DNA from 3 places in the Halochromatium sp. genome. Region 1 is predicted to be linked to each of the others. Evidence: predicted binding sites of a transcription regulator. Region 1 holds the regulator's gene; each other region holds the start of a gene.

Region 1 (17,831 bases):
GGCACCGGCAAGGGCATCGAGACCCCTGGGCTCGAGATCGCCGGCAAGACCGGAACCGCCGAGAACCCCCAAGGCCCCTCGCACAGCTGGTTCATCGGTTTTGCACCCGCCTCCGCGCCGCGCTTGGCCTTTGCCGTATTGGTCGAGCATGGCGGTTATGGCTCGACCGTGGCCGCACCGATCGCACGCGATCTCCTGCTCAAGGCCGCCGAGCAGGGCCTGTGATGAGCCGTCTCTTGAATGGGCTAGGCGGCTGCGCTAGCGATCGGGATCGGGATCGACTCGTGGTGCTTGGCGAGAGCACCCGGCCAGATTGGCTGGGCAGCTCATGGCGTTGTCGCCGTGGTCGTGGAGCATCCGGACGCTGTGGTTTGACGCCTAGCAGCGGGACTCGGCTGGTCTTGGGTATTCGCCGGGTCTAGTCATGGCTGGCCGTGGCACACCCACCAGCCTTGGAGATTTCTGGCAGCTTCGCGCACCGGAGCGCCAGCTGCTGCTGTGGGCGTTGCTGATTGCGCTGCTGGGGTATCTGATGCTTTTGGGCGCTCGGCCGAAGGATGGGCTGGAGGTGCAGCTCAGTGCCCTGATTCCCTTTCTGATCTTGGGTGGTGCCTTCCTCAGCGCCCATCTGCTGCTGGTGCTGGCGCGCTTTCGCGGTGATCAGCTGCTGCTGCCGGTCACGGCGCTGCTCAGCGGGATTGGCCTGATCGCACAGTCGCGCACCGGGCTCTTCGCCTCGGTGATCTCGGGCTCGATCTCAATCAGCCTTGAGAAACAGATTCTGATTCCCCTCGGGGTGGCCTTGATGCTCAGTATCGCCATCGCTGGCCGTCAGGGTCGCTACCGTCTTGCCGCGCGTGCAACCTGGCTCTGGGCGGGACTCTCGCTGCTGCTGGTCGGTCTGGTGCTGGCGACTGGCCAACGCTATCGCGGCGCCGTCTACGGACTGGGCTTCATTACGCCGACCGAGCTGCTGAAGCTGACCATGGTCTTGTTCACTGCCGGATTCATCGATCAGCACTTGAAGCCGCTCAGCCGTTGGCGCAGTCTGCTGCCGCCGCTGCGCCGGCTCTGGCCACTGCTGCTGGTCTGGACGCTCCTGCTGGCAATGCTCTTGCTGCAGCGTGACCTCGGGCTGGTGCTGATCCTGGGACTCATGCTGCTCGCGACCTTGGCCGCCGGCACCAGGCACCTAGGCTATCTGCTCTATGGCTTGGTCTTGGGTGGCGCGGCCGGTGCGGCCCTGCTCAGCCTCTTCAGCCATGGACAACGTCGCATCGAGGTCTGGCTCAACCCGTTTTCTGATCCGACCGGAGCGGGTTGGCAGGTCTTGCAAGGCCTGTCCGGAATGTACGCCGGCGGACTCTGGGGCGAGGGCTTTAGCGAGGCGCGTCCACGCTACACGCCGATCGCAGAATCAGACCTCATCTATTCCGTCTGGGCGGAAGAGTTTGGGTTCGCTGGCAGCCTGCTGTTACTGCTGCTGTTCGCGGTGTTGTTGGTGCGTCTGCTGACCCTGGCCGCACGAGCGCGCACGCCCTTCGGGCTGATGGCTGCCACCGGCGTGGGAACTGTGCTCAGCGTGCAGACGCTACTCAATATCGGTGGCGTGACCAAGGCCTTGCCACTGACCGGTATCACGCTGCCGCTGATCAGCCACGGCGGCAGCAGCCTGCTGACGGTCTTTATGAGCCTTGGGGTCGTGCTCGCGATCTCCGATGGCGAACCGGTCAAATCAAGGACCAAGTCCTCGGCAGCAAAGACACCCAAAGCCACCTCATCAGGCCGCGCACCAGCGACCGGCCAGCGTCAGCGCTCCCAGAGGCGCAAATCAGAACCGCCTACCGAACAGCCGCGTTAGAAACTGTCCATCGGCTTCTTTCCGATTTCAGCACCAGTGAAAGTCGATCATCAGGAGCTAGAAACTAGACGCCTATTCCGCATCGGCATCCAACGACAATCCGGGGTCGAACAGTGCTCAGTCCTCGTCGAGTAGCTCAGCAAGGGCATCGAGCAGCGCCGCATTCTCGTCGGGCGTGCCGACGGTGATACGCAGGCAGTCGGTGAGCATGGGGTGAGCGCCATCGAGGTTCTTGATCAGGATGCCGCGCTCGCGCAGACCGCTGAAGAGTGAACCAGCGCGCCCAGAGGCGGTGCGGACCAGAAGGAAGTTGGCCTCGCTCGGGAAGACCTGGAGTCCGCGTTGGTCGCTGTCGAGCCCTGCGAGGGCATCGGCCAGCCGGCTGCGCTCGCTGCGGATCATCTCGGTCTGCTCGTCGAGGACGTCGCGATGACGCAGCGCAAACTCGGCACTGACCTGACTCAACACGTTGATATTGTAGGGAAGCCGCACCTTGTCGATCTGCGCGATCCAGGGTACTGGACCGGCAAGATAACCGAGTCGAAGACCAGCCAGCCCCATCTTCGAGACCGTCCGCATGACCAGCAGATTCGGCCATTCGCCGAGCCGCGGCAGGAAACTGGCATTGGTGAACGGTGCATAGGCCTCATCGACGATGACCAGGCCCGGGCTCGCTGCGATGATCTGCTCGATGGCGGTCGGATCGAACAGGTTACCGGTCGGGTTGTTCGGATAGGCGATGAAGGTCAGTCGGGGCTGGTGGCGCTCGATCGCGTCGAGCGTGGCGTCGAGATCGAGTGAAAAATCACTCGCGCTCAGATTGACACCGACATACTCGAGTCCGGCGAAGAGCGCGATCATCCGATACATCACGAAGCCCGGATCGAGTGACAGCAGGCTGGGACATCCGGGCGCTGGCCCAGCTAATGATCCAGCTTCCGATCGCTGGTTATCGTCTGCATGGCGCCCGGGTGCGGCAACGGCGAGGGCCAGCATCTGGATCAGCTCGTCGGAGCCGTTGCCGAGCAGCAGATCCATCCCGTCGGGGATCTGCATCGCCTCTCGCAGGGCCGCGTGTAGCGCGTGCGCCTGCGGGTCGGGATAGCGATTCAGCTCGGCCTCCCGCAATGCGGCTAGCCAATCGTCGCGCAGATCGTCGGGCCAGCGGTAAGGGTTCTCCATCGCGTCGAGCTTGATCAGACCAGTGGCGTCTGGCACATGATAGGCCTTCAGCGCCTGCAGCTCGGGGCGGATCAGTTTCTCGACCAGGTCATTCATGTGGATTGTCTGGACCGCGGTACTCGGCTGAGCGGGCATGGGCGGTCAGCCCCTCGCCGCGCGCGAGGGTTGAGGCGGTATCAGCGAGCGCTGCCGCACCGCTCGCCGAGGCCTTGATCAGGCTCGAGCGTTTCTGGAAGTCATAGACCCCGAGCGGCGATGAGAAGCGCGCGGTGCGCGAGGTCGGCAGGACGTGATTCGGCCCAGCACAGTAGTCGCCCAGCGCCTCGGCGGTGTAGCGGCCCATGAAGATGGCGCCGGCGTGGCGAATCTTCCCGGCCAGCGCGTCAGGGTCGGCAACCGAGAGCTCAAGATGCTCGGGGGCGATGCGATTGGCGAGCTCAGCGGCCTCATCCTGGTCGCGGGCAAGGATCAGCGCGCCCCGTGCGCTTAGGGCCTGCGCGATGATCTCGCTGCGCTCCATCTGCGGGATCAGCCGCTCGATGCTGGCAGCGACCTGGTCCAGATATCCCGCGTCCCAAGCGATGAGCATCGATTGCGCATCCTCGTCGTGCTCGGCCTGTGAGAACAGATCCATCGCAATCCAATCCGGATCGGTCTCGCCATCGCAGAGGATGAGGATCTCTGAGGGGCCGGCGACCATATCGATGCCGACCTGACCGAAGACCGCGCGCTTGGCCGTGGCGACATAGATGTTGCCCGGACCGACGATCTTGTCACAGGCCGGCACCGTCGCGGTCCCATAGGCGAGGGCGGCGATGGCTTGGGCACCGCCAATGGCAAAGGCGCGGTCAACCCCAGCGATCTTGGCCGCCGCCAGGACCAGCTCATTGAGCTCGCCGCTTGGCGTTGGCACGACCATCACCAGCTCCGGGACACCGGCGACCTTGGCCGGCAGCGCATTCATCAGCACCGACGAGGGATAAGCCGCCTTGCCGCCAGGCACATAGAGTCCGACACGATCGAGCGGGGTGACCTTCTGGCCAAGCAGGTTGCCTTCGGCATCGGTGAATTGCCAGCCCTGCAGTCGCTGATGCTCGGCGTAGGCGCGGATACGCTCGGCAGCGGTCTCCAGCGCCTGGCGTTGAGCGGGTGGGATGCGCTCCAGTGCCTCGCTGAGCCGGCCATGATCGAGCTCGAGCGCGGCGACGTTCTCAGGGTGCCAATGGTCGAAACGTGCGGTGTACTCGATGAGCGCGGCGTCACCGCGCTGACGCATGTCGGCGATCACCGTCTCGACGGTCTGCTTGACGCCGGCATCGGAGACCGACTCCCAGGCGAGCAGGGCGTCGAGCCTGGCGTCGAAATCCGCGTCGGTCGTGCTCAGTCGGGTGATAGTGGGGTGGACGATCTGGGTCATGCTTCTGTGCTGTGCTATTGAGTCTTCATCGGCCTACCGCCGTTTGGGCCTCGACCGCGGCACGCAGGGACTCGACCAGCGCAGTCACCCGCGCGTGCTTCATCTTCCACGAGGCCTTATTGACGATCAACCTTGAGCTGATGTCGCTGATGTGCTCGATCGGGACCAGCCCGTTGGCCTTGAGTGTATTCCCGCTCTCGACCAGATCGACGATCAGATCGGACAGACCCACCAGTGGTGCCAGCTCCATCGAGCCATAGAGCTTGATGATCTCGACCTGCTGGCCCTTGGCGGCGAAGTGGCGCTCGGCACTGCGGACGTACTTGGTCGCGATCCGCAGCCGGCCGCGTGCAGGCGGTGGCACCAGCGCCGTATCGGGCCGGCCAGCGACCATCAGCCGACAGCGGGCGATACGCAGATCGAGCGGCTCGTAGAGTCCTTCGCCCCCATGCTCGAGCAGCACGTCCTTGCCAGCAACGCCCAGGTCCGCGGCGCCGTATTGCACGTAGGTGGGCACGTCGCTGGCACGGATGATGACCAGCTTAACGCTGGGGTCGGTGGTATTCAGGATCAGCTTGCGGCTGGTCTCCGGGTCTTCAGCGGCCTGGAGCCCGGTGGCTTCGAGCAAGGGTAGGGTCTGCTCGAAGATGCGTCCCTTTGAGAGCGCGATGGTGAGCCTTTGGTCGTCGGACATGGATAGGGTCGCTCTCGGCAGCAGGACGAGTTAGGGTCGAACAGCAAGGGGCCAGGCGGCATCAGTGCACGCGTCGGATCACAGCACCAAGCGCGGCGAGCTTCTCTTCAATATTGTCGTAGCCGCGATCGATATGGTAGATTCGATCGATCAATGTATCGCCTTCCGCAACCAATCCGGCGAGCACCAGACTGGCCGAGGCGCGCAGATCGGTGGCCATCACCGGCGCCGCGGTTAAACGCTCGACGCCGCGGCAGATCGCGACATTGCCTTCGATGCGGATATCGGCACCCATGCGCTGCATCTCCAGCGCATGCATGAAGCGGTTCTCGAACACCGTCTCTTTAACGGTCGCACTGCCCTCTGCGATGCTATTCAGCGCACAGAACTGCGCCTGCATATCGGTCGGGAAGGCTGGGTGTGGGGCAGTCTGGATGTCGACTGCACTGGGCCGTTTGCCTTGCATGTCGACCTCGATCCAATCCTCCCCCAGGCTCACCTGCGCGCCGGCCTCGCGCAGCTTCATCAACACGGCATCAAGCAGGTCGGCCCGGGTGTCAAGCACACGCACGCGTCCGCCGGTCATCGCCGCGGCGACCAGATAGGTGCCGGTCTCGATCCGGTCTGGCATGACCCTGTAGTCGGTTCCGCCGAGCCGCTCGACGCCCTGGATGCGGATGGTATCGGTGCCGGCGCCGCTGATCTGCGCCCCCATCCGATTCAAGAATTGCGCGAGATCCACCACTTCGGGCTCGCGCGCGGCATTCTCGAGCAGGGTCTCGCCGTCGGCGAGCGCAGCGGCCATCATCAGATTCTCGGTGCCGGTCACGGTGACCATGTCCATCACAAAGCGTGCGCCGCGTAAGCGCTTAGCGCGCGCATGCACATAGCCGTTCTCGACCCGAATCTCGGCGCCCATCGCGCGCAGCCCCTCGAGATGGATGTTCACCGGACGAGCACCGATGGCGCAGCCGCCAGGCAGCGAGACATCGGCTGCGCCGAAACGCGCCAACAGTGGTCCCAGTACCAGGATCGACGCGCGCATGGTCTTCACCAGCTCATAGGGCGCTTCGACGCTGCTGACCTGGCGGGCATCGGCCTGAATGCCCATGCGCTCATCAACCGTCAGCTGCACCCCGAGTCGCCCGAGCAGCTCCATCGTCGTGGTGATGTCGCGCAGATGCGGCACATTGGCGAGCGAGCAGATGCCATTGGCCAGCAGCGTTCCGGCCATGATCGGCAGGGCCGCGTTCTTGGCGCCTGAGGCACGGACCTCGCCGATGAGCCGCGGACCGCCGGTGATCAAGAGCTTATCCATACTGCTCAGCCTCGATCCCGAGCAATCCTTCCACATTCGAGAGCGCGGCAATGCGCGCCAATGACTCCGGCCAGCGACGGAATGCGATGCTGATGCCATCGCGACCGGCCTGATCGACCCAGTCCAGCAATAGCGCAATGCCGGCACTGCTGCTGCGCTCGATCTCGCCTAGGTCGATCTCAATCGTTACCGGCTCGCCATCGGAGCCGCGGGTCCGCATGGACTTCAGCAATCGCTGGCCTTCCCGTGCAAGGGCCGGCATCGTGCTGAGCGTCAGCGATCCGCTCAGTGCGAGCCTATTCGATCCGACCTCTTTGAGCGTCGATGACAGCTCTTCGGCCATCGGTCGTGCAGTCTGAGGAGGCAAAGCGCTAGGCACCGCGAGCTGTCTTTGCACGCAGCTGCTCGATCAAGCCGTCGATTCCCGAGGTCGCAATCGTGGTGCGGAATTGACCACGATAGTTGGAGATCATGCTCACGCCGTCGATGACCACGTCGTAGACCTTCCAGCTGCTACCGCGCTCGAGCAGGTAATAGTCGATCGGGATCGGCGCTGCGCCGGGCGCTCGCACCTCGGTCGGGACGACCACGGTCCCTGAGCGTGTGCCGGGGCGTGCGGCCTCATAGACGATGTCCTGACCCGAGTACTTCATGATCGATTTGGCATAGGTGCGCACCAGCAGATTGCGGAAGCTCTCGACGAGCTGCTGCTGCTGCTCTGGGCTCGCGTTCCGCCAATCACGCCCAACAGCCAGCCGGGTCATCTGCTCGAAATCAAAATGGGGTGCCAGGATGCTGTCGACCAACTCGTTGATGAGCTGCGGCTTGCGCTCGACCTCGGCTCGACGGCTCTCGAGCGCGCTGAGCATCTTGTCGGCCGTACGCTCGACCAGCTGAGTTGCGGACTGTTCAGCGCCAATGGCGCCTAGGGGCATTGCTAGCAACAGGATGCCAGCCATCAGAAGTGCTCTCATTCGCCACCCTCCTCTGCTTTGCTTAGGAGAAATTGTCCGATCATCTGTTCAAGTACCAGGGCCGACTGCGTGAATTCGATACGATCGCCATCGCCAAGCGAGTCCGGGCTGCCTCCCGGGTCGAGGCCAATGTACTGCTCACCGAGCAGTCCGGCGGTGTAGATGTTGGCAAAGGTGTCAGTTGGGATCTGATCGTAGCGGTCCTCGATGCGCAAGGTGACCAGGGCCTGATAGGTCTCTTGGTCGAACCCGATCGCTTCTACCCGCCCCAGTCTGACACCGGCCATGGTGACAGGTGCTCGTACGCGCAAGCTGCCGATATTGTCGAACTTGGCCGTTAGGCTGTAGCCCTCACCGACCGTCGCCATGCTTAGGTTACTGACACGCATGGCCAAGAAGAAGAGCGCGACGAAGCCAAGCGCCATGAAGGCACCGACCAGGATCTCGCTTAGGCGGATACGCGCCATGGCCTTAGCCTCCGAACATCAACGCAGTAAGAATAAAATCCAGCCCCAAGACCGCGAGCGCGGATTGCACCACGGTGCGCGTGGTGGCGCGACCGATACCAGCCGAGGTTGGCGTTGCGTCATAACCTTCATAGAGCGCGATCCAGGTCACGACCAGACCAAAGACCAGGCTCTTGATGACGCCGTTAACAAGATCTTCATCGAAATCGATCTTATTCTGCATCTGGCCCCAGAAGGCGCCGTCATCGACGCCAAGCAGCCCGACGCCGACGAACCAGCCGCCGATCACGCCAACCGCGCTGAACATGGCCGCGAGCAGCGGCATCGAGATCAGACCGGCAAAGAAGCGTGGCGTCAGAACCCGCTTGACCGGGTCTACGGCCATCATCTCTAGCGCGGAGAGCTGCTCAGTCGTTTTCATCAGGCCAATCTCTGCCGTCAGCGCAGAGCCAGCGCGACCGGCGAACAGCAGGGCCGTGACCACCGGGCCCAGCTCGCGCACCAGCGAGGCCGCCACCATCACGCCGAGACTCTCTGCGGCACCAAACTGCGAGAGTACATAGTGCCCTTGCAGACTCAGGACCATACCGACGAAGAGGCCAGAGACAACGATGATCAGCAGCGAGAGCACACCAACGCTGTAGACCTGCGTCAGCAGTAGGCGCGGGCGTACCAACATCGAGGGCAGGCCGCCGACGATGCTGATCAATAGCAGATGAGCACGACCAAGGCTCGCCAACATGGCGAGTCCCACGCGCCCTAGACTCGCTAGTGAGTCAAGCAATGAGGTCGCTCTCAGTGTCGCCGTCCTTGAAGCAGGTCTTGCTCCAAGGGCGGTGCAGGGTAGTGATAACGAACCGGACCATCCGGCTCGCCGTCCATGAACTGATGCACCCAGGCCGATTCGCTCGCTGCAACCTGCTGCGGAGTGCCTTCCGCCATGATGCGTCCGTTAGCGATGATGTAGAGGTAATCGGTGATACTGGCCGTCTCAGCGACGTCGTGGCTGACGACGATGCTGGTGAGACCGCTCGCATCATTGAGCTGCCGGATCAATGAGACCAAGACCCCCATCGAGATCGGGTCCTGTCCGGTGAAGGGCTCGTCGTACATGATCATCATCGGGTCCAAGGCGATGGCCCGCGCCAGGGCCACCCGGCGCGCCATGCCGCCCGAGAGCTGGCTCGGCATGAGTGACGCGGCACCGCGCAGACCAACCGCCTCAAGCTTGATCAAAACCAGCTTACGCAGCACCGATTCTGGCAATTTGGCGTGCTCGCGGATTGGAAAAGCAACATTCTCGAATACGTTTAGATCAGTGAGCAGAGCACCGCTCTGAAATAGCATGCCCATGCGCGTGCGTAGCCCATAGAGCTGGGCGCGACTTAGTGACTGGATCGCCTGCCCATCCACCTCAATCGATCCCGCGTCAGCTTGCAGTTGGCCACTGATGAGCTTCAATAAGGTCGTCTTGCCGGTCCCGCTCGGACCCATGATCGCGGTGACCCGTCCGCGCTGGATATCGAGGTCGATGCCATCGAAGATGCAGCGATCGCCATGGCAGAAGTGCAGCCCGCGTACCCGGATCAGCGGCTGATTGTCGGTAGGCCGAGACGCCTCCCTATCTGTCTGCAGCGGCGATACATGCTCTGACTGCGCTGATACCATCGAGTGAAGATCCTTGCTCGGGCCGCGACCCAAAGCAGCGCATTCTCGCGACCTGCCCCGATAGCGTCAAGGACGAGGCTGCGCTGAGCCTCGGCCATAGCCTCAGGCAAACCGCGCACCTGCGCCGTTGCCGAGCCTTGGCCCGGCCTCGTCTGGGCCGGCCTGGCCTGACCTGGCCGGGATCGCGTCAAGATGACCCGAGCCCGAATTACCCGAGCCCGAGCAGCTCGAGCAGCTCTTGCCAGTTGGCTAGGGTATCGCTGGTCGGTCGTTCGAGGATGATCAGGTTAGGCGAGCGTCCTTGGAGCTCGGTCATCCTGTTCAGCCAGACTCTTGCAGCGCGTAGGTCGCGATACAGCTTGGATGGGACCACAACGGCATAGCGCTGCTGGTCTGTCCTCAGCGCCTGCTCGGTCCGCGGGAGCTGATAGCGCAAGCTGTGATCTGCCCCGCCGCTAATCGCAGGGGCCGATGCAGGGTCCGTCAGGGCATCGAGCCAACCATCGAGCTTCGACCCCAGTAGTCGCGTCAAGGCTGACTCGTCGAGCTGGCGCGCTCCGGGTTCGACTGGGGACATCAGGGCTCGCTCGGCGGCGAAGCGAAAACCGGAGGGTACATCGTCGTGCCATTGCTCGGCCGTTTGGGCCTGGCTTGCTGTCCAGACCGCGGCCGGAAGCAGGGTTGTGCGAAAGCAATTCGCAAAGTAGCTGAGACGCCAGTCCGCCGGCAGGTCGTCAGGATAGAAGAGATCAGCGTCGGCTAGATCCCACCAACCCCGGGGGGTAACCATCGTTGAGTCGCTCATCCAGGTATCATAGGGTCAAGAGCCGCAAAGCTGTACCTGGCTCGAGAGCTCGAGCGAGAGATTGGTACCAAGCGTAGATAACGAGCCGTGGAGAGCTAGGGTGGACAGCCAGAACCAGATGACCGACTTTGAGGTGCGCGCTAGGGCGATCGAGCTCGTGATCTTTGACGTCGACGGGGTGCTCACCGACGGGAGCCTCTATCTCGGCGACGATGGCCAGGAATACAAGGCATTCAACTCGCGAGACGGTCATGGTATGACCATGCTGCGACAGGCCGGTATCACACTGGCGGTGATCACCGGACGCCAATCGGAGGTCGTGCGTATTCGCATGGAGAGCCTCGGCGTCGAGCACGTTTATCAAGGGCAGCGCGACAAGCGCCCAGCCTACGATGCGCTGCGTCAAGCCTGCGGACTCGAGCACGCACAGATCGCCTACGTGGGGGACGACGTCGTCGATCTGCCGGTGATGCGACAGGTGGGTCTGGCGATTGCGGTTGCAGATGCGCATCCCTTGGTGAAGCAATATTGCCATTGGCAGACCAGATTGTCCGGCGGTTGCGGCGCCGCGCGCGAGGTCTGCGAGGGATTGCTCGCCGCGCAGGGCAAGCTCGATGCACTCTTCGACGGATATGCCAGTCACTGATGATCCAGCACTGCTTGACGGGCTGCTTACCGACGCTGCTGGCGAGAGCCTCGACACCAGGTCGCCGTTGCCCCCGCGTTGCACGCGCTCAGCCAGTCGATCGTCTTGAGCTTCTCTTACCATGTCCTTAACGCGACGCGAGCTATTCGTCGGGATGGTACTGTTGGCTATTGGCCTGATTGGCTCCTGGCTGTTGTCCACAAGGGATAGCGACGAGGGTGCAACCGGCAGCGATGAGCGCCGTCCTGACTATGTTGTCGACGGGCTTCGCGCCGTTAGTCTCAACGCAGCGGGTGTGCCCGAGCATCGTCTTGTTGCCCGGAGACTGCGGCATTATCCGGACGATGGCAGTAGTGAGCTGGATGATCCCGTTCTGGTCGTTTATGGCGATGCTGGACCGAGCTGGTGGGCCCGCTCGGCGCAGGCATGGATCAACGAGTCTGGCGACGAGATCTTGCTTGAGCAGGACGTGCGGCTGCATCGACTCGCGACAGCGCTGTCGGCGCCGATCGAGCTGCGTACCAGTGAGCTACTGGTGCTGCCCGAGGTCGACTATGCCGAGACCGGGCGCTTCGTCGAGATCGAGCGCGAGGAGGACTGGATAACGGGGACTGAAGGCATGCGTGCCTGGCTGGGCAGCAGCATGCGCATCCAGCTGTTTGGACGCGCCCGCGCTGCGGTTGCTCCCAGTCAGTCTCCCAGTCAGCCTCTGGGTCAGGACCCCAGCCAGGCTCCGAGCCAGGCCTTGGGTCAGGCTGCTAGCGATGGCGACAATGCCGGATAAATGCACGATGAGGAAGAGGCCATGAGTCCGAAGCAACGCTCGGGTTGGATGCTGGCTGCACTGTTAGGGCTGGCGCTTGGCGCCCCGACAACCACACGCGCGCTCGAGTCTGATCAGTACCAGCCAATGTATATCGAGGCCGATGCCGCTGAGCTCGACGAAAAGCAGCTGACCAGCCTCTACATCGGTAACGTCGAGGTTACGCAGGGCAGTATGCATATTCAGGCAGACGAGGTGTTGGTCCATCACAAGCCTGACCGCCGTGCCGAGATGATCATCGCGATCGGTCAGCCGGTGCGTTATCGGCAGCAGCTCGATGATGATCCGGAGGAGGTCAAAGGACGCGCATTGCGGATGGAGTATGAGGCCGATCGCGAGGAGCTGACCCTGATCGATGAGGCGGTGCTGGTGCAAGGCGAGGATCGCTTCGCCAGCGACCGCATCGTCTACAATCGGATCACTGAGCGTGTTACCGCCGGCAGCAGCGCCCAGGGCCGCGAGCGGGTGAAGATTCGGATCGAGCCCGAGTCGGAAACTGCACCAACACCTGCGCCAGCGTCCGGAACCAAGCCAGCATCGGAGCAGTGATGCCGACGCTGGAAGCGACTGCGCTGGCCAAGACCTATCGACGTCGGCGCGTGGTCAATGGTGTCGATCTGGCCGTCGAGGCTGGTGAGGTCGTTGGCCTGTTGGGGCCGAATGGGGCCGGCAAGACCACGAGCTTCTACATGGTCGTCGGGCTCGTGGGCGCCGATGCAGGCAGGATTATCCTCGATGGCGAGGACATCACCCATCGGCCGATGCATGCAAGGGCGCGGCGTGGTCTGAGCTACTTGGCGCAGGAGCCTTCGGTCTTCCGAAAGCTCAGCGCTCGAGATAATCTGATGGCGGTGCTCGAGATGCGCAATGGCAGCACCCGCGAGGACCGCAGACAGCGCTGCGACGAGTTATTGGACGAGCTCGGCATCGCCCATGTGGCCGATTCACTCGCTCTCAGCCTCTCTGGCGGTGAGCGGCGACGGCTAGAGATCGCTCGCGCGCTTGCGGTTGAGCCCAAGGTGATGTTGCTCGATGAGCCCTTTGCCGGGGTCGATCCGATCGCGGTGGGCGATATCAAGGGCATCATTGGCCACCTACGGGATCGGCAGATCGGTGTGCTGATCACCGATCACAACGTTCGCGAGACCCTGGGCATCTGCGACCGGGCCTACATCATCAATGCCGGCCGGGTGATTGCCACCGGCGCTCCGGCCGCCTTGCTGCAAGACCCGCAGGTGCGAGCGGTCTATCTCGGCGAGCATTTTCGGCTCTGAACCAGCGTGCCGAGATGACTGGATCGACGCCCAGCGCTGCGAGTCAGCGGCCTTTTCGTCTAGACTGCGCCTCTGTATCAAGCCTTTCGTACCCAGATAGCCGCTCGGAATGAAGCAAAGCATCCAGCTTCGTCTTGGTCAGCAGTTGACCATGACGCCGCAGCTCCAGCAAGCGATCAAGCTGTTGCAGCTCTCCACACTCGACCTCCAGCGCGAGATCCAGGATGCGCTCGAGTCCAACCTGATGCTCGAGACCGCGGAGGAGGAAGAGACTGGGCGTGATCGCTCGACAGAGATGACTGGCGAGACCGCTAAGCTGCAGCAAAGTCAAGCAGATTCGGGCGTAGACGCAGAGGTTCCGGCTGAATCCAGTGCCCTGCCTGACGAGCTGGCCGTCGATAGCGAATGGAGCGATACCTATGATAGCGAGCCCCACGAGCAGTACGCTGGCCCGTCTGCCTCGCCAGGTCCAAGCTCATCTGATGATGTCGACCTGTTTGCGCAGCAATCGAGACCACAAACCCTGCATGATCATCTCGAGTGGCAGCTCGGTCTGGGGCACCTGGGGCCGCGTGATCGCATGATTGCCGAGGCATTGATCGATGCGATCGATGGTGATGGCTATCTTCGGCTCGATCCCGCCGAGCTGATCGAGACGCTCGAGCTCGAGGACCTGGAGCTCGATGAGATTGAGGCCGTACTGCATGCTATTCAGGCCCTTGATCCGGCCGGGGTCGGTGCCCGTGATCCGCGTGAGTGCTTATTGCTACAACTGCGCCAGCTGCCGCCTGATACGCCGCATCGCGCTGGCGCGCTGAAGATTTGCGACAGCCTGTTCGAGGCATTGGCCCGCAATGATCTTGACGAGATGCGTCGGCATACCAAGCTCTCGGATATCGAGCTGGGACGCGCGTTATCACTAGTCCGCTCGTTGCAGCCGCGCCCTGGATCGCTGATCAGCGACCATCGGCCCGATTACGTGATCCCCGACGTGCTGGTGCGCAAGCGCGCCGGTGTCTGGCAAGTCGAGCTAAATCCTGAAACTCAGCCTAAACTGCGGGTGAACGAAGAGTATGCGAAGCTGATCCGGCGCGCGGATGACGGTGCCGAGAATGTTTGCCTGAAGACGCATCTGCAGGAGGCCCGTTGGTTCATCAAGAGTCTGCTCAGCCGCAACGATACGGTGCTGAGGGTCGCGACCAAGATCGTCGAGCTGCAGCGCGATTTCTTCGACTACGGCGAGGAGGCGATGCGCCCGCTGATACTCAGGGACGTTGCGGACTCGCTCGAGCTGCACGAGTCAACGGTCTCACGGGTGACCACGCAAAAGTACATGCATACCCCGCGTGGTACGCTCGAGTTCAAGTATTTCTTTTCCAGCCATGTGGGCACGGCGTCGGGTGGCGAATGCTCGTCGACGGCTATCCGCGCCGTCATTCGCAAGCTGATCGCCGCCGAGACGGCGAACAAACCGCTGAGCGACAGCAAGATCGCCGGCATCCTGTCCGAGCAGGGCATCAATGTCGCGCGACGTACCGTCGCCAAGTACCGCGAGGCAATGGGTATCCCACCCTCGAATGAGCGCAAGCGCCTCTAGCTGCAGTGCTGAGTGACTGCCGCTGGAGATCGCCTGCAAACCCTGGAGTGACGCCATGCAAATCAACCTGACGGGCCATCATGTCGATATCACCGAGCCGCTGAAGGGCTATGTCGAGAGCAAATTCGAGCGCCTAGAGCGCCACTTCGATCATGTGATCAAGGTTCATGTGATCCTGAGTGTCGAAAAGCTGCGGCAGAAGGCAGAGGCTCGCATCCACATGAATGGTGCGGATGTGTTTGCCGATGCCGTTCATGAGGACATGTATGCAGCCATTGATGGACTGATCGACAAGCTTGACCGCCAGGTTCTGAAGTACAAGGAGAAACGACAGAGTCACCGGGGGTCTCCGACAAAGACGGTGGTGGAGGGTGAGCCAGTTGAACCTGAGCCGGATGAGGAGCCGCTGCACTGAGTGCTGCTGGTAAGATTGCCGTGCTCGCAGCGATGAGCTGTGAGCCTAAGCCCTGCGCCGGAGCGCGATCTGATCCGCTCCGGCATCTTTTGTTACGCTTATTTTGTTACGCTGGGGCGCTCATGTCCCTGCCCCTTGCCGTGCATCCGTCCCAACCGCGCCGATGCGATCCGGCAACGCTGTGCCCAGCGCGCAAAGACCACTTTCCTGGAGCAACGGTCGATGCTTCCCCCCAGTCTAATCACTGAGCCTCGAGCCCGCTGTCGTGTTGAGGTCACGAGCAAGAAGCGCCTATTGGAATCCCTCGCTGAGCTCCTGGCGACAGCCTGCTCGCAGTGCTCACCGGCGTTGGTCTTTGATCTCCTCAATGAGCGTGAGCGGTTGGGCAGCACTGGCTTGGGTGAAGGCATCGCGCTGCCACACGCACGTATCGACGGCATCGATCATGCTGTTGGTGCTTTTGTTCAGCTGACACAGGCAGTGAGCTTCGACGCCCCGGATGACCAGCCGGTTGATCTTGCCTTTGGTCTGTTGGTGCCGAGTGAAGCGACCGACGCACACCTGAGCTTGTTGGCCGAGCTCGCCGAGCGCTTCAGCGACCCGCAGCTGCGTTTGGCCTTGCGGGCTGCAGAGAGTAGCAGCAGGCTGCTGGACCTGTTGCAGCAGCGTGATTAGCTTGCCTTGATCGCACAGATGCCGCCCGTCGACACGCTGCAAGGGTTGGTTGAACATCTTGGCCCCAGGCTTGGGCTGCGCTGGCTAACGCCGGTGCCAGAGCAACCGCTGCCTCTGATCAGCGCAGACTCCACGGCCGGCGCCGCCCAGAGTCTGGTCGGCTCGCTGAACTGTATCCATCCTAACCGTTTGCAGGTGCTGGGGCTTGCCGAGGTCCGCCATCTTGACGACCTCAATCGAGCTGCTGAGCGGGATATCATCGAGCGGCTGTTCTTAGCAAGGCCGGCCGCGGTCATCTTTGCGCAGGACATCGATCCGCCTCCGGGCTTCATGGTCCGTGCTCGGCGGTTTGGCACGCCACTGCTCTCCTCGCCCAGTGAGGAAGAGGAGATCGTCGACCGATTGCAATACTTCCTCACCTATGCGCTGGCGGAGCGCACCACCTTGCACGGGGTCTTTCTCGATGTGCTGGGCATGGGCGTGCTCTTGGTCGGCGACCCAGGAATCGGCAAGAGCGAGCTCGCGCTCGAGATGGTGGTGCGCGGTCACCGGTTGATCGCCGACGACGCCCCTGAGGTGGCGCGTATCGGGCCGGAGACCCTGGAGGGAAGCTGCCCGCCGCTGCTCAGAGACTTTCTCGAGGTGCGTGGACTCGGCGTACTGAATGTTCGCGCGATGTTCGGCGAGGGAGCGGTACAGCGTCGCGAGCAGCTGAACTTGATTGTCAACATGCGGTCGTTCGATGAGGAAGCGCTGGCGCAAATGGACCGGCTTCGCGGTAGCCTCTCTGCGCGCAGCATCCTCGGGGTCTCGGTTCCAGAGGTGACCTTGCCTGTGGCCCCGGGCCGCAATCTTGCCGTACTGCTGGAGACTGCGGTTCGTAATCAAATCCTCCGCCTGCGCGGCTATGATGCCGGCGTGGACCTCATCGACCGCCAGTCCCGTTCTATTGACGAGAACGCCCCATGTCTGACTCCAACGCCGTCCGTTTAGCGCAGCATCCGCAGCGCCCATTGTCCGCAGGCAGGGCCTTGCGATGGAGCTGATCATCATCAGTGGCCTGTCCGGCGCCGGCAAGAGTGTTGCGCTGCGCACGCTGGAGGATATCGGCTATGTATGCATCGATAACCTGCCCCTGTTTCTTCTGCATGATCTCGCGCTTGGGCTGAAGGAGACCCGCCCCGAGGGCGGCGATGGGCGCGGCGGCACGGCCATCGGGATCGACGCTCGCAGCGGCCCTGAGCTGCTCGATCAGGTGCCGGGCGTGATCGAGGCACTGGAAGGGCAGGGTATTCAGATCCGGGTCCTGTTTCTCGATGCCGACACCCCAACCCTCGTAAGCCGGTTCAGCGAAACCCGGCGCAAGCATCCACTGACCAGTGCCGATCGTCCCTTGGCCGAGGCAATCGAGCTCGAGCGCCGCCTGCTTGAGCCGCTGCGCCTGGTTGCTGCATCACAGATCGATACCTCCGGTACCAACGTGCATGAGCTCAAGGAGCTCGTGCGCGGAAACCTCAACCGCAAGGGTCGAGGTCAGGCGCCCTTGCTGCTGCAATCGTTCGGCTTCAAGAACGGCATTCCAGCCACCGCAGACTTCGTTTTCGACCTGCGCTGCTTGCCGAATCCGCATTGGCAACCAGGGTTGAGACCCCTGAGCGGAAAGGATCAGGAGGTGGCCGAGTTTCTCGAGCGCTCGCCAGAGGTCATGGAAATGCGCGACGACCTGATCGCTTTTCTTGACCGCTGGCTGCCACGCTTCGAGACCGACGGCCGCAGCTACCTGACGATTGGCATTGGTTGTACCGGCGGACGCCACCGTTCGGTCTACATGGTCGAGGCCTTGAGTCGCCACCTTGAGACGCGGGGCCATCAGATCTTGGTGCGCCACAGGGAGCTGGGTCGCGAGCCTCTTCGGGAGTCGGCCCGAGCGTTCGATCCCGAGCTGCGCCGGGAGCTGGGATGAGCGTTGGCATCTTGCTGATCACGCATAACCGGATTGGTGCGGAATTGTTGGA
Region 2 (3,890 bases), on a different contig from region 1:
GCGATGCGTTCGAGTCCATAGGTGATCTCACCGGTCACCGGCCGGCATTCAAGCCCACCGACCTGCTGAAAATAGGTGAACTGGGTGACCTCCATGCCATTCAGCCAGACCTCCCAGCCCAGACCCCAAGCGCCGAGCGTCGGTGACTCCCAATTGTCCTCGACGAAACGGATATCGTGGACCAGAGGATTGATGCCGAGCTCGCGCAGGGAATCGAGATACAGCCCTTGGATCAGCTCCGGTGAGGGCTTCATCACCACCTGGAACTGATAGTAGTGCTGCAGCCGATTCGGGTTCTCACCATAGCGACCGTCCGTCGGGCGTCGTGACGGCTGAACATAGGCAGCGTTCCAGGGCTCCGGGCCAATCGCTCTCAAGAAGGTGCCGGGATGGAAGGTGCCTGCACCGACCTCCATGTCGTAAGGTTGCAGGATGACGCAGCCCTGGCGACTCCAGTAGCGCTCAAGTTTGAAGATCAGCTCCTGAAAACTGATGCGATCGGCCGACTGATTGCTCAAGGCGGGCTCCGGCGTCTGCTAAAAACCCGACAGTATAGCGATGTCGCACCTGATCGGACCACAGCATCTGCTGCGGTTTCGAACGCCTGGCCCCGCTATACTCCGCGCCAACCGACGCTTTACTCGTTGACGCGCATCAGGACGTCCCCATGGATACGACTGCACGAGAGGCCCGAGCCAGTGCGATCAAAACCACGACCACGGTCGGTGCAGTGGTCAACCTGCTGCTCTCGGTGGTCAAGATCGCAGCTGGGTGGATTGGCCAGTCACACGCCTTGATTGCCGATGGCATCCACTCCCTCTCCGACCTCTTATCCGATGCCTTGGTCTGGCTGGCGGGGCACAAGGCCGCGAAAGGACCCGATGCCGAGCATCCATACGGCCATGGACGCTTCGAGACGGTCGCGACACTCGCGCTGGGCTTCCTGCTTATCGCCGTCGCGATCGGCATTGCCTGGGACGCGACCGAGCGTCTGTTCGAGCCCCACGCCCTGTTGCGACCCGAGCCGATCGCCCTCTATGCCGCAGGTGTTTCGATCTTGGTCAAGGAGGCGCTGTACTGGTACACCCGCGCCTATGGGCTTCGGGTGCGCTCAGACCTGCTCATGGCCAACGCCTGGCATCATCGCTCTGACGCCATCTCATCAATCGTCGTCTTGATCGGTGTTGCGGGCACCCTAGCTGGATTGCCCTATCTCGACTCGGTTGCCTCGGTCATCGTGGCCGTGATGATCGCGAAGATCGCCTGGGACCTGGGCTCGGATGCGACCCGCGAGCTGGTCGATACTGCATTGAGTCCCGAGCGTCTGCGTGAGATCAGCCAGATCATCCGCCGCAGCACCGGGGTTCGAGACGTCCATATGCTCCGCACGCGCACGATCGGCGGCAGCGCCTCAGCAGATGTCCATGTGCTCGTCGATCCTGACATCAGCGTCTCTGAAGGGCATGCTATCAGTGTGCTCGTCCAACAGCGGTTGATGGAGACGATCGACCGGATGTCGGATGTCACGGTGCATATCGACCCCGAGAACGACGAGACCGCTGTTCCCACCAAAGACCTACCGATGCGCACCGAGGTGATCGAGCGACTCGACCAACATTGGTCTCAGATCCCCGAGGCGATGACGCGCAAACGTCTCGTACTGCACTATCTGGACGGTGCAATCACGGTCGACGTGTTCTTCCCCCTGCGAACCTATACCGACAAGCCCGCTGCGCGGCAGTTGCGCGAGCGGCTACGCACTGCGCTCGAGGATGACCCCTGCTTTGCAGACGTCCGCGTCTATTTCGGCTGATATGTGCCCCCTTTTGGTGCGCGCCCGGTTCGCGTATGGTCTATTCGGGTGCGCTCGCTCGCTGAGCCTGACCGTCGTTCGCTGCAGACTGCACACAACAGCGCAAGGCGGACTGATGGCACGTAACCTGCTTGACCGATGCCGCTAGCCGTTGTGCGACCCGAGCCTAGGCTCCGCCTGCGCCTACACCAAGCTCAGCGATCGATCGCCTGATTGATCGCCTGCGCACCCTGGGCTAGGAGCCTAGCGCCCACCTAGCGTCACAACCCAAATTCTCTGCCCAAGACCAATAGCGGGAGATTTCGCAGATGTCCGCCACTGACGTGTTGAAAACCATCAAAGACGAGGACGTAAAGTTCGTCGACCTCAGGTTCACGGATACTCGAGGCAAGGAGCAGCACGTCTCGCTGCCGGCCCGCGTCGTCGACGAGGCGCTGTTCCAGGACGGCAAGATGTTTGACGGCTCGTCGATCGCGGGCTGGAAAGGCATTGAGGCCTCAGACATGGTCTTGATGCCCGAGGCCTCAACCGCAGTGCTCGACCCCTTCTCCGACGAGAAGACGATGATCGTCCGTTGCGACATCCTCGAGCCTGCAACGATGCAGGGCTACGAGCGTGATCCCCGCTCGGTCGCCAAACGCGCCGAGGCCTATCTGGCGTCGACCGGTGTGGCCGACACCGCGTTCTTCGGTCCTGAGCCTGAATTCTTCGTGCTTGACGACGTGCGCTGGGGCATCAGCATGGCCGGGGCCTTCTACAAGGTCGACTCCGAAGAGGCCGAATGGAACTCGGAGCGCGTCTTCGAAGACGGCAATATGGGCCACCGACCGGGCGTTAAGGGCGGCTACTTCCCGGTCCCGCCGGTCGACTCGCTCAATGATCTGCGCGCCGCGATGTGTCTGGCGATGGAAGAGATGGGCGTCCCAGTCGAAGTCCATCACCATGAGGTTGCCACGGCTGGCCAGTGCGAGATCGGCACCCGCTTCGACACCCTGGTCAAGCGTGCCGACATGAACCAGATCCTAAAATACTGCGTGCAGAACGTCGCTCACGCCTACGGTAAGACGGCGACCTTCATGCCCAAGCCGCTGGTCGGCGATAATGGCAATGGCATGCACGTTCACCAGTCGCTCGGCAAGGATGGCCAGAACATCTTTGCCGGCGACAAGTACGGCGGCCTCTCCGAGACAGCGCTCTACTACATCGGCGGCATCATCAAGCATGCGCGTGCACTGAACGCCTTTACCAATGCGTCCACCAACTCCTACAAGCGGTTGGTTCCGGGCTTCGAGGCGCCGGTCATGCTGGCCTACTCGGCCAAGAACCGGTCCGCCTCGGTGCGCATACCGCACGACGCCAACCCGAAGGCCACCCGCATCGAGGTGCGCTTCCCGGATAGCACGGGCAACCCCTATCTCTCCTTCTCCGCGATGATGATGGCCGGTCTGGACGGCATTCAGAATAAGATCCATCCCGGCGATGCGATGGACAAGGATCTCTACGACCTGCCGCCCGAAGAAGAGAAGGCGATCCCTCAGGTCTGCTACTCTCTGGATCAGGCCCTCGATGCACTCGATGCCGATCGCGAATTCCTCACCGCGGGTGGCGTCTTCACTGATGACGTGATCGATGGCTACATCAAGCTGAAGATGGCAGAAGTCACTCAGCTGCGCATGAGCACCCACCCGGTTGAGTTCGACCTCTACTACAGCCTCTGATCCTAGGCTGTGCGAGTAGCGCGACGCGCTACTCGCCCGGGCATGGACGCCCCGTCCTTCTCTCTCCCTCTCCCTCTCTCCCGCATCTCCCCAACACTGATCAGCCATCGGCTCAGCGCTCGCTAGGCGGCGTGCTGCCCACCCGTCGGCGACGGGCGGATCAATGCCGCTGGCGACTAGCCTCGACCTCCGTCTTTCGATCCTGATGTCCGGCGTTGGTGCAGTCCGCTGCACCTGTTGAGTGCGTCAGGCACTAGACTAGTGCGCTGGGTCGTCCCGGTCGTTAACCCAGCCGCCTTCGGCAGCGCCAGGGATCGATCGGCTCGAGATGCTCGCTGGCCGGCAACCCCCTCCTCCGA
Region 3 (3,890 bases), on a different contig from region 1:
AGCCTTGCGAGCCGTGCAGCATGGGGATCGCCCGACGCATGCCGAGGAAGGCCAGGGTCGCACCGAGCGTCGAGCTCGCCTTGAGCGGGCCGACCGAGAGGGCCTTGTTGCGCTTGACGATGATGGGACCGGGTTGCGTCGGCGTTTGGGAAACCCGAAGCGCATCTTGGGATTTTCCAGTGCCATAGGGAACGCGGGTCGTCGGCTCAGACATGGGCAATCTCCGCTTCAATTCGGCCTTGGGCGAACGCGGCTACCGCGTTTGAATTGGCGATTATCGGGGTCGGGTCCGCAATTTTTGCCGCCAGGGTTGATTGGGAGTCAGCCATGGGCCGCCTCCGCTGCTGGCTTGGCAGCTGCGCTACCCTGCTTGGCGCCTGAGGCGGTAGCGGCATTGGTGTTGGCTTCGGCGTTCACTCCGGTTCCCGGCTTGCTTTCGGCGCTCGCTCCAGTCTCGGTGTCTGGCGAATGGACCACAGACGCACCGGCCGCGGCTCCGTCGCTAGCGCTGCGCCAGGGTGGTGCGCTGCGCACCGCGGCCCAGATCGGGCTCTCGATGGTCAGGCACATCTGCCGCGCCAGCTCGAGCATGCCGTCGTAGCCGGCATAGCCGAATTCGCGCTCCTGATTGATATCCAAGAACGGGATGCGCGCCTTCAGCGCGGTGTATTGGTTGCGCCCACCGGCAACCAGCAGGTCAGCGCCCTGCTGGTGGTAGAGATCGAGCAGGTTGCGCGGGTTGCCGTCCTCGATCATCACCGCCTCTTCGCCCATCAGCTCGCGGATGCGCGCCTTGTCGTCCCCGGTCGACTTGCGCGTGCCAGTCGCGACCACGCTCATGCCGAGATCCTGCAGCGCCGAGACCACCGACCAAGACTTGACGCCACCGGTGTAGAGCAGCACGCGCTTGCCGCGCAGGCGCTCACGCCAGGGCTCCAGCTCGACATCGATGCGCGCTTCCTCGCGTGCGATCAGCGCCTCGGTGCGTGCGCTGAGATCCGGGTCGCCGATCAATCGGGCGAAGTCGCGCAAGGCCCGCGAGACATCAGCGACGCCATAGAAGCTGCCCTCGAACCAGGGCGTGCCGAAGGCCTGCTCGAGCTTGCGCGCGACGTTGATCATGGCCTTGGAGCAGACCATCATGTTGACCTCGGCGCGGTGCATGGTCTGCACCTCGTGGAAGCGCGCATCGCCGGAAAGGGTGCAGAGCACGCGGACGCCGAGGTCGTCGAACAGCGGCATCACCCGCCACATCTCGCCAGCGATGTTGTACTCGCCGATCAGCGCAACATCGTGCGCCTTGAAGCCGGGCCGCTCGATGTCGGCCGGGATCGGGTCCGGCTCGCGACCGCCACAGACCTGCTTGACCATGGTCTCGCCGGCGATGCGATTACCGAGGTTCTTGGTGCCGTAGAAGCCAGCGGCATCGACCGAGATCACCGGCTTGCCGAAGCGCTCGGCCGCGGCCTTGCAGACCGCGTCGACGTCGTCGCCGATCAAGGCCGGCACACAGGTGTTGTAGACGAAGACCGCGGCCGGGTCGTAGCTCTCGATGGCCTGCTTGATGGAGTGAAACAGCCGCTTCTCGCCGCGGCCCATGATCACGTCCTGCTCGGTCAGGTCGGTCGTCATGCCCAGCTTATAGAGGGTGGGGCCGGTCGAGCGGCTGCCGCGGTTGTCCCAGGCGCTGCCGGCGCAGGCGATGGAGCCGTGCACGATGTGCGCGACATCGCCGATCGGCAGCAGTGCGATCTGGGCGCCATCAAAGGCACAGCCACCGGCGGTCGCGCCCGGCTTGGGCTTCGCGCAGCCGGACTTGGCCTTGGTGTTGTGCTCACAGGCGGGCTCGTCCAAGAGCGCGGCGATGTCTTTTTGCTTCATTCCACAGGGTCTCGGCGGCTTGAGCGTTTGCGCGGGCGTGCTGACGGAGGCCCTGAAGCAGAGACCGTGCCACCGAGTCTCGAGACAGGTGTTTGTGCCCCTGATCGTCGACTGATCAGCAACTTAGCAAAGCGGCTAGCGAGCATTGTCGCGCTGCGGCGATTGTCGCAAAACGAACAAGGTCATCGCGTTGCGGCCTTTGCAACAGCGACTAGAATGGCGTTCAGGTGCGCAAAGATTGAGGGCGCGGACCATCCGGTGGTTATCTCGGGGGCTATACCCATCGCACCGCCGTCTCCGACGCGCGACAGCTCGAATTCGACGGCGATACCGTCGCACTGAGCGATACGGACGACGCAGACGGCACGCCGCTAAACTCTAATGTTGTGCGTAGTGAGAATCGTCGCGATCCGTTGTGAAGATCACTGTCACCGAACATGCTCGGAAGCGTTGCGGGCGGTCGATGTCCGGCTTGAGTGCAGGCGCGGACGACGCTGTTTAGACTCCTCGGCGGCGCACGGGCGTTGCTGGCACTGCCTTTGCATCCTGTAGTGGATCGCCTTTCAACGCCCTCAGGACGGAGTCCTAATGCCAGCCGAGCTTTCCGACCTTGCCGACGCGATGCGCCGCGGTGATCTGATCCCTTATTTAGGGCCCGGCGCGTTGGCGTCCGTTGTTGATGCCGAGTCTGGTGCCGCGATGCCGGCCGACAGCGATAGCCTGATTCTAGCGATGAACAAGGGTCGGCCGATGTCAAAGCGGCTGATGTGGGAGTTCCCGCGCGCGGCGATGGACGTCGAGCTCAAGCGCGGCCGCAGTGCGGTGACCCGCTTCCTCGATAGCACCTACGGTCAGCGTCGCTGGACACGGGCCCCGGTGCATGACTGGCTCGCCGAGTTGGCACCGCAGTATGTCATCGACATCAATCGCGATACCCAGCTGCAGGACTCCTACGCGGATCGCCCGCATACCTTGATCCGCGGGATCGCGCGCATTGGAGGAACCGATTATCGCTTCCGCATTCACGCCTATGATGGCGATCGCTATCAGGAGATCGAGCAGGATCAGGTCGACACCTCATTGCCGATCCTGTTCAAGCCGCTTGGCAGTCCGCGGCCGGATGCGACCTATATCGCCTCGGATGCCGACTTCGTCGACTACCTGACCGAGCTGATGGGTGGCTTCGGGCTACCGGGCTTCCTCAAAGAATACCGGGTCGGGTGCCAGTACCTGTTCCTGGGACTGCGGCTGACGCGCGACACCGAGCGCATGGTGCTCTCGGATGTGATCTATGCCGCCGGCGAGCCAGCCGGTTGGGCGTTGATTCCAGAGCCAACCGAGAAGGAGCGGCGTTACTGCGAGAAGAAGACTATCCAGCTCGTCGAGGCCGACATCGATGACCTGCTCGCTGCCGATGGTTTTTCTGCCAACGAAGGCGCGAGCGACGATGCGGCTGCGGCTTCAGCCGAGGTGGGGTGCTGAGGTGCTCGAGCGTCCTGACCGCTATATCAGCTTCCGCGACATCGACTGCGATGGCAACGCCGAGCGCTTCGTCACCGCCTTACGCACGGCCATGCGCGCCGGTGAGCGCGATGATCCGTTCTGGAGCTACTTCGAGGCCAAGCTCGAGGGCCGCAACGGCCCGCAGCATGATGCGCTCTATCATATCCACTGTCATCTGAACCACCTGCGCGAGCTGCTCGAGCGCTGGGATGAGACCGAGCTGGAGACGATGCTCGAGGTGCTTGAGGTCGAGTGCTGCTAGCGCGGGAGGGAACGCCCATCTGCAATACCGATTACGCCGACGGCAACCGGTCATACTGCGATGGAAGGACCCAAAAAACATGCTCACCACACCACGCATGCTCGATTTACGTCCCGCAGATCTCCAGCATCGCCGCCGGTTTTCGCCGCCCCAGTGCCATCTGCCTGAGCCTCGGGGATACAATCCCCTATCGTCGCCGAGGGCTGTGCTGAATTCAGGCGCCGTGCAGGGAGCGGATTAGTCC

What was found. Region 1 encodes sigma-54, which starts transcription at its own class of promoters, with help from an activator protein. Its sites were predicted from a motif close to TGGCANGNTNCNTGCTT; they were not measured.
Region 2: the regulator sigma-54 is predicted to act here: its motif matches at 1,930-1,946, upstream of glnA (glutamate--ammonia ligase).
Region 3: the regulator sigma-54 is predicted to act here: its motif matches at 1,937-1,953, upstream of nifE (nitrogenase iron-molybdenum cofactor biosynthesis protein NifE).

The regions. Positions count from the first base shown of each region.
Region 1 covers NZ_JBUDPI010000016.1:763-18,593, reverse strand. The annotation lists gene ACY693_RS02205 (peptidoglycan D,D-transpeptidase FtsI family protein) at 1-225, shown strand, start outside; gene ACY693_RS02200 (FtsW/RodA/SpoVE family cell cycle protein) at 425-1,861, shown strand; gene ACY693_RS02195 (pyridoxal phosphate-dependent aminotransferase) at 1,979-3,139, opposite strand; gene hisD (histidinol dehydrogenase) at 3,132-4,460, opposite strand; gene hisG (ATP phosphoribosyltransferase) at 4,486-5,154, opposite strand; gene murA (UDP-N-acetylglucosamine 1-carboxyvinyltransferase) at 5,216-6,472, opposite strand; gene ACY693_RS02175 (STAS domain-containing protein) at 6,465-6,815, opposite strand; gene ACY693_RS02170 (MlaC/ttg2D family ABC transporter substrate-binding protein) at 6,844-7,446, opposite strand; gene mlaD (outer membrane lipid asymmetry maintenance protein MlaD) at 7,443-7,913, opposite strand; gene mlaE (lipid asymmetry maintenance ABC transporter permease subunit MlaE) at 7,918-8,697, opposite strand; gene ACY693_RS02155 (ABC transporter ATP-binding protein) at 8,709-9,581, opposite strand; gene ACY693_RS02150 (hypothetical protein) at 9,790-10,371, opposite strand; gene kdsC (3-deoxy-manno-octulosonate-8-phosphatase KdsC) at 10,505-11,032, shown strand; gene lptC (LPS export ABC transporter periplasmic protein LptC) at 11,154-11,816, shown strand; gene lptA (lipopolysaccharide transport periplasmic protein LptA) at 11,838-12,404, shown strand; gene lptB (LPS export ABC transporter ATP-binding protein) at 12,404-13,129, shown strand; gene ACY693_RS02125 (RNA polymerase factor sigma-54) at 13,239-14,726, shown strand; gene hpf (ribosome hibernation-promoting factor, HPF/YfiA family) at 14,782-15,141, shown strand; gene ACY693_RS02115 (PTS sugar transporter subunit IIA) at 15,364-15,816, shown strand; gene hprK (HPr(Ser) kinase/phosphatase) at 15,835-16,809, shown strand; gene rapZ (RNase adapter RapZ) at 16,853-17,779, shown strand; gene ACY693_RS02100 (PTS sugar transporter subunit IIA) at 17,776-17,831, shown strand, end outside.
Region 2 covers NZ_JBUDPI010000026.1:12,109-15,998, forward strand. The annotation lists gene glyQ (glycine--tRNA ligase subunit alpha) at 1-518, opposite strand, end outside; gene ACY693_RS03245 (cation diffusion facilitator family transporter) at 668-1,813, shown strand; gene glnA (glutamate--ammonia ligase) at 2,122-3,531, shown strand.
Region 3 covers NZ_JBUDPI010000321.1:64-3,953, forward strand. The annotation lists partial or broken gene ACY693_RS15780 (nitrogenase component 1) at 1-214, opposite strand, end outside; gene nifE (nitrogenase iron-molybdenum cofactor biosynthesis protein NifE) at 322-1,881, opposite strand; gene ACY693_RS15790 (SIR2 family protein) at 2,470-3,363, shown strand; gene cowN (N(2)-fixation sustaining protein CowN) at 3,365-3,646, shown strand.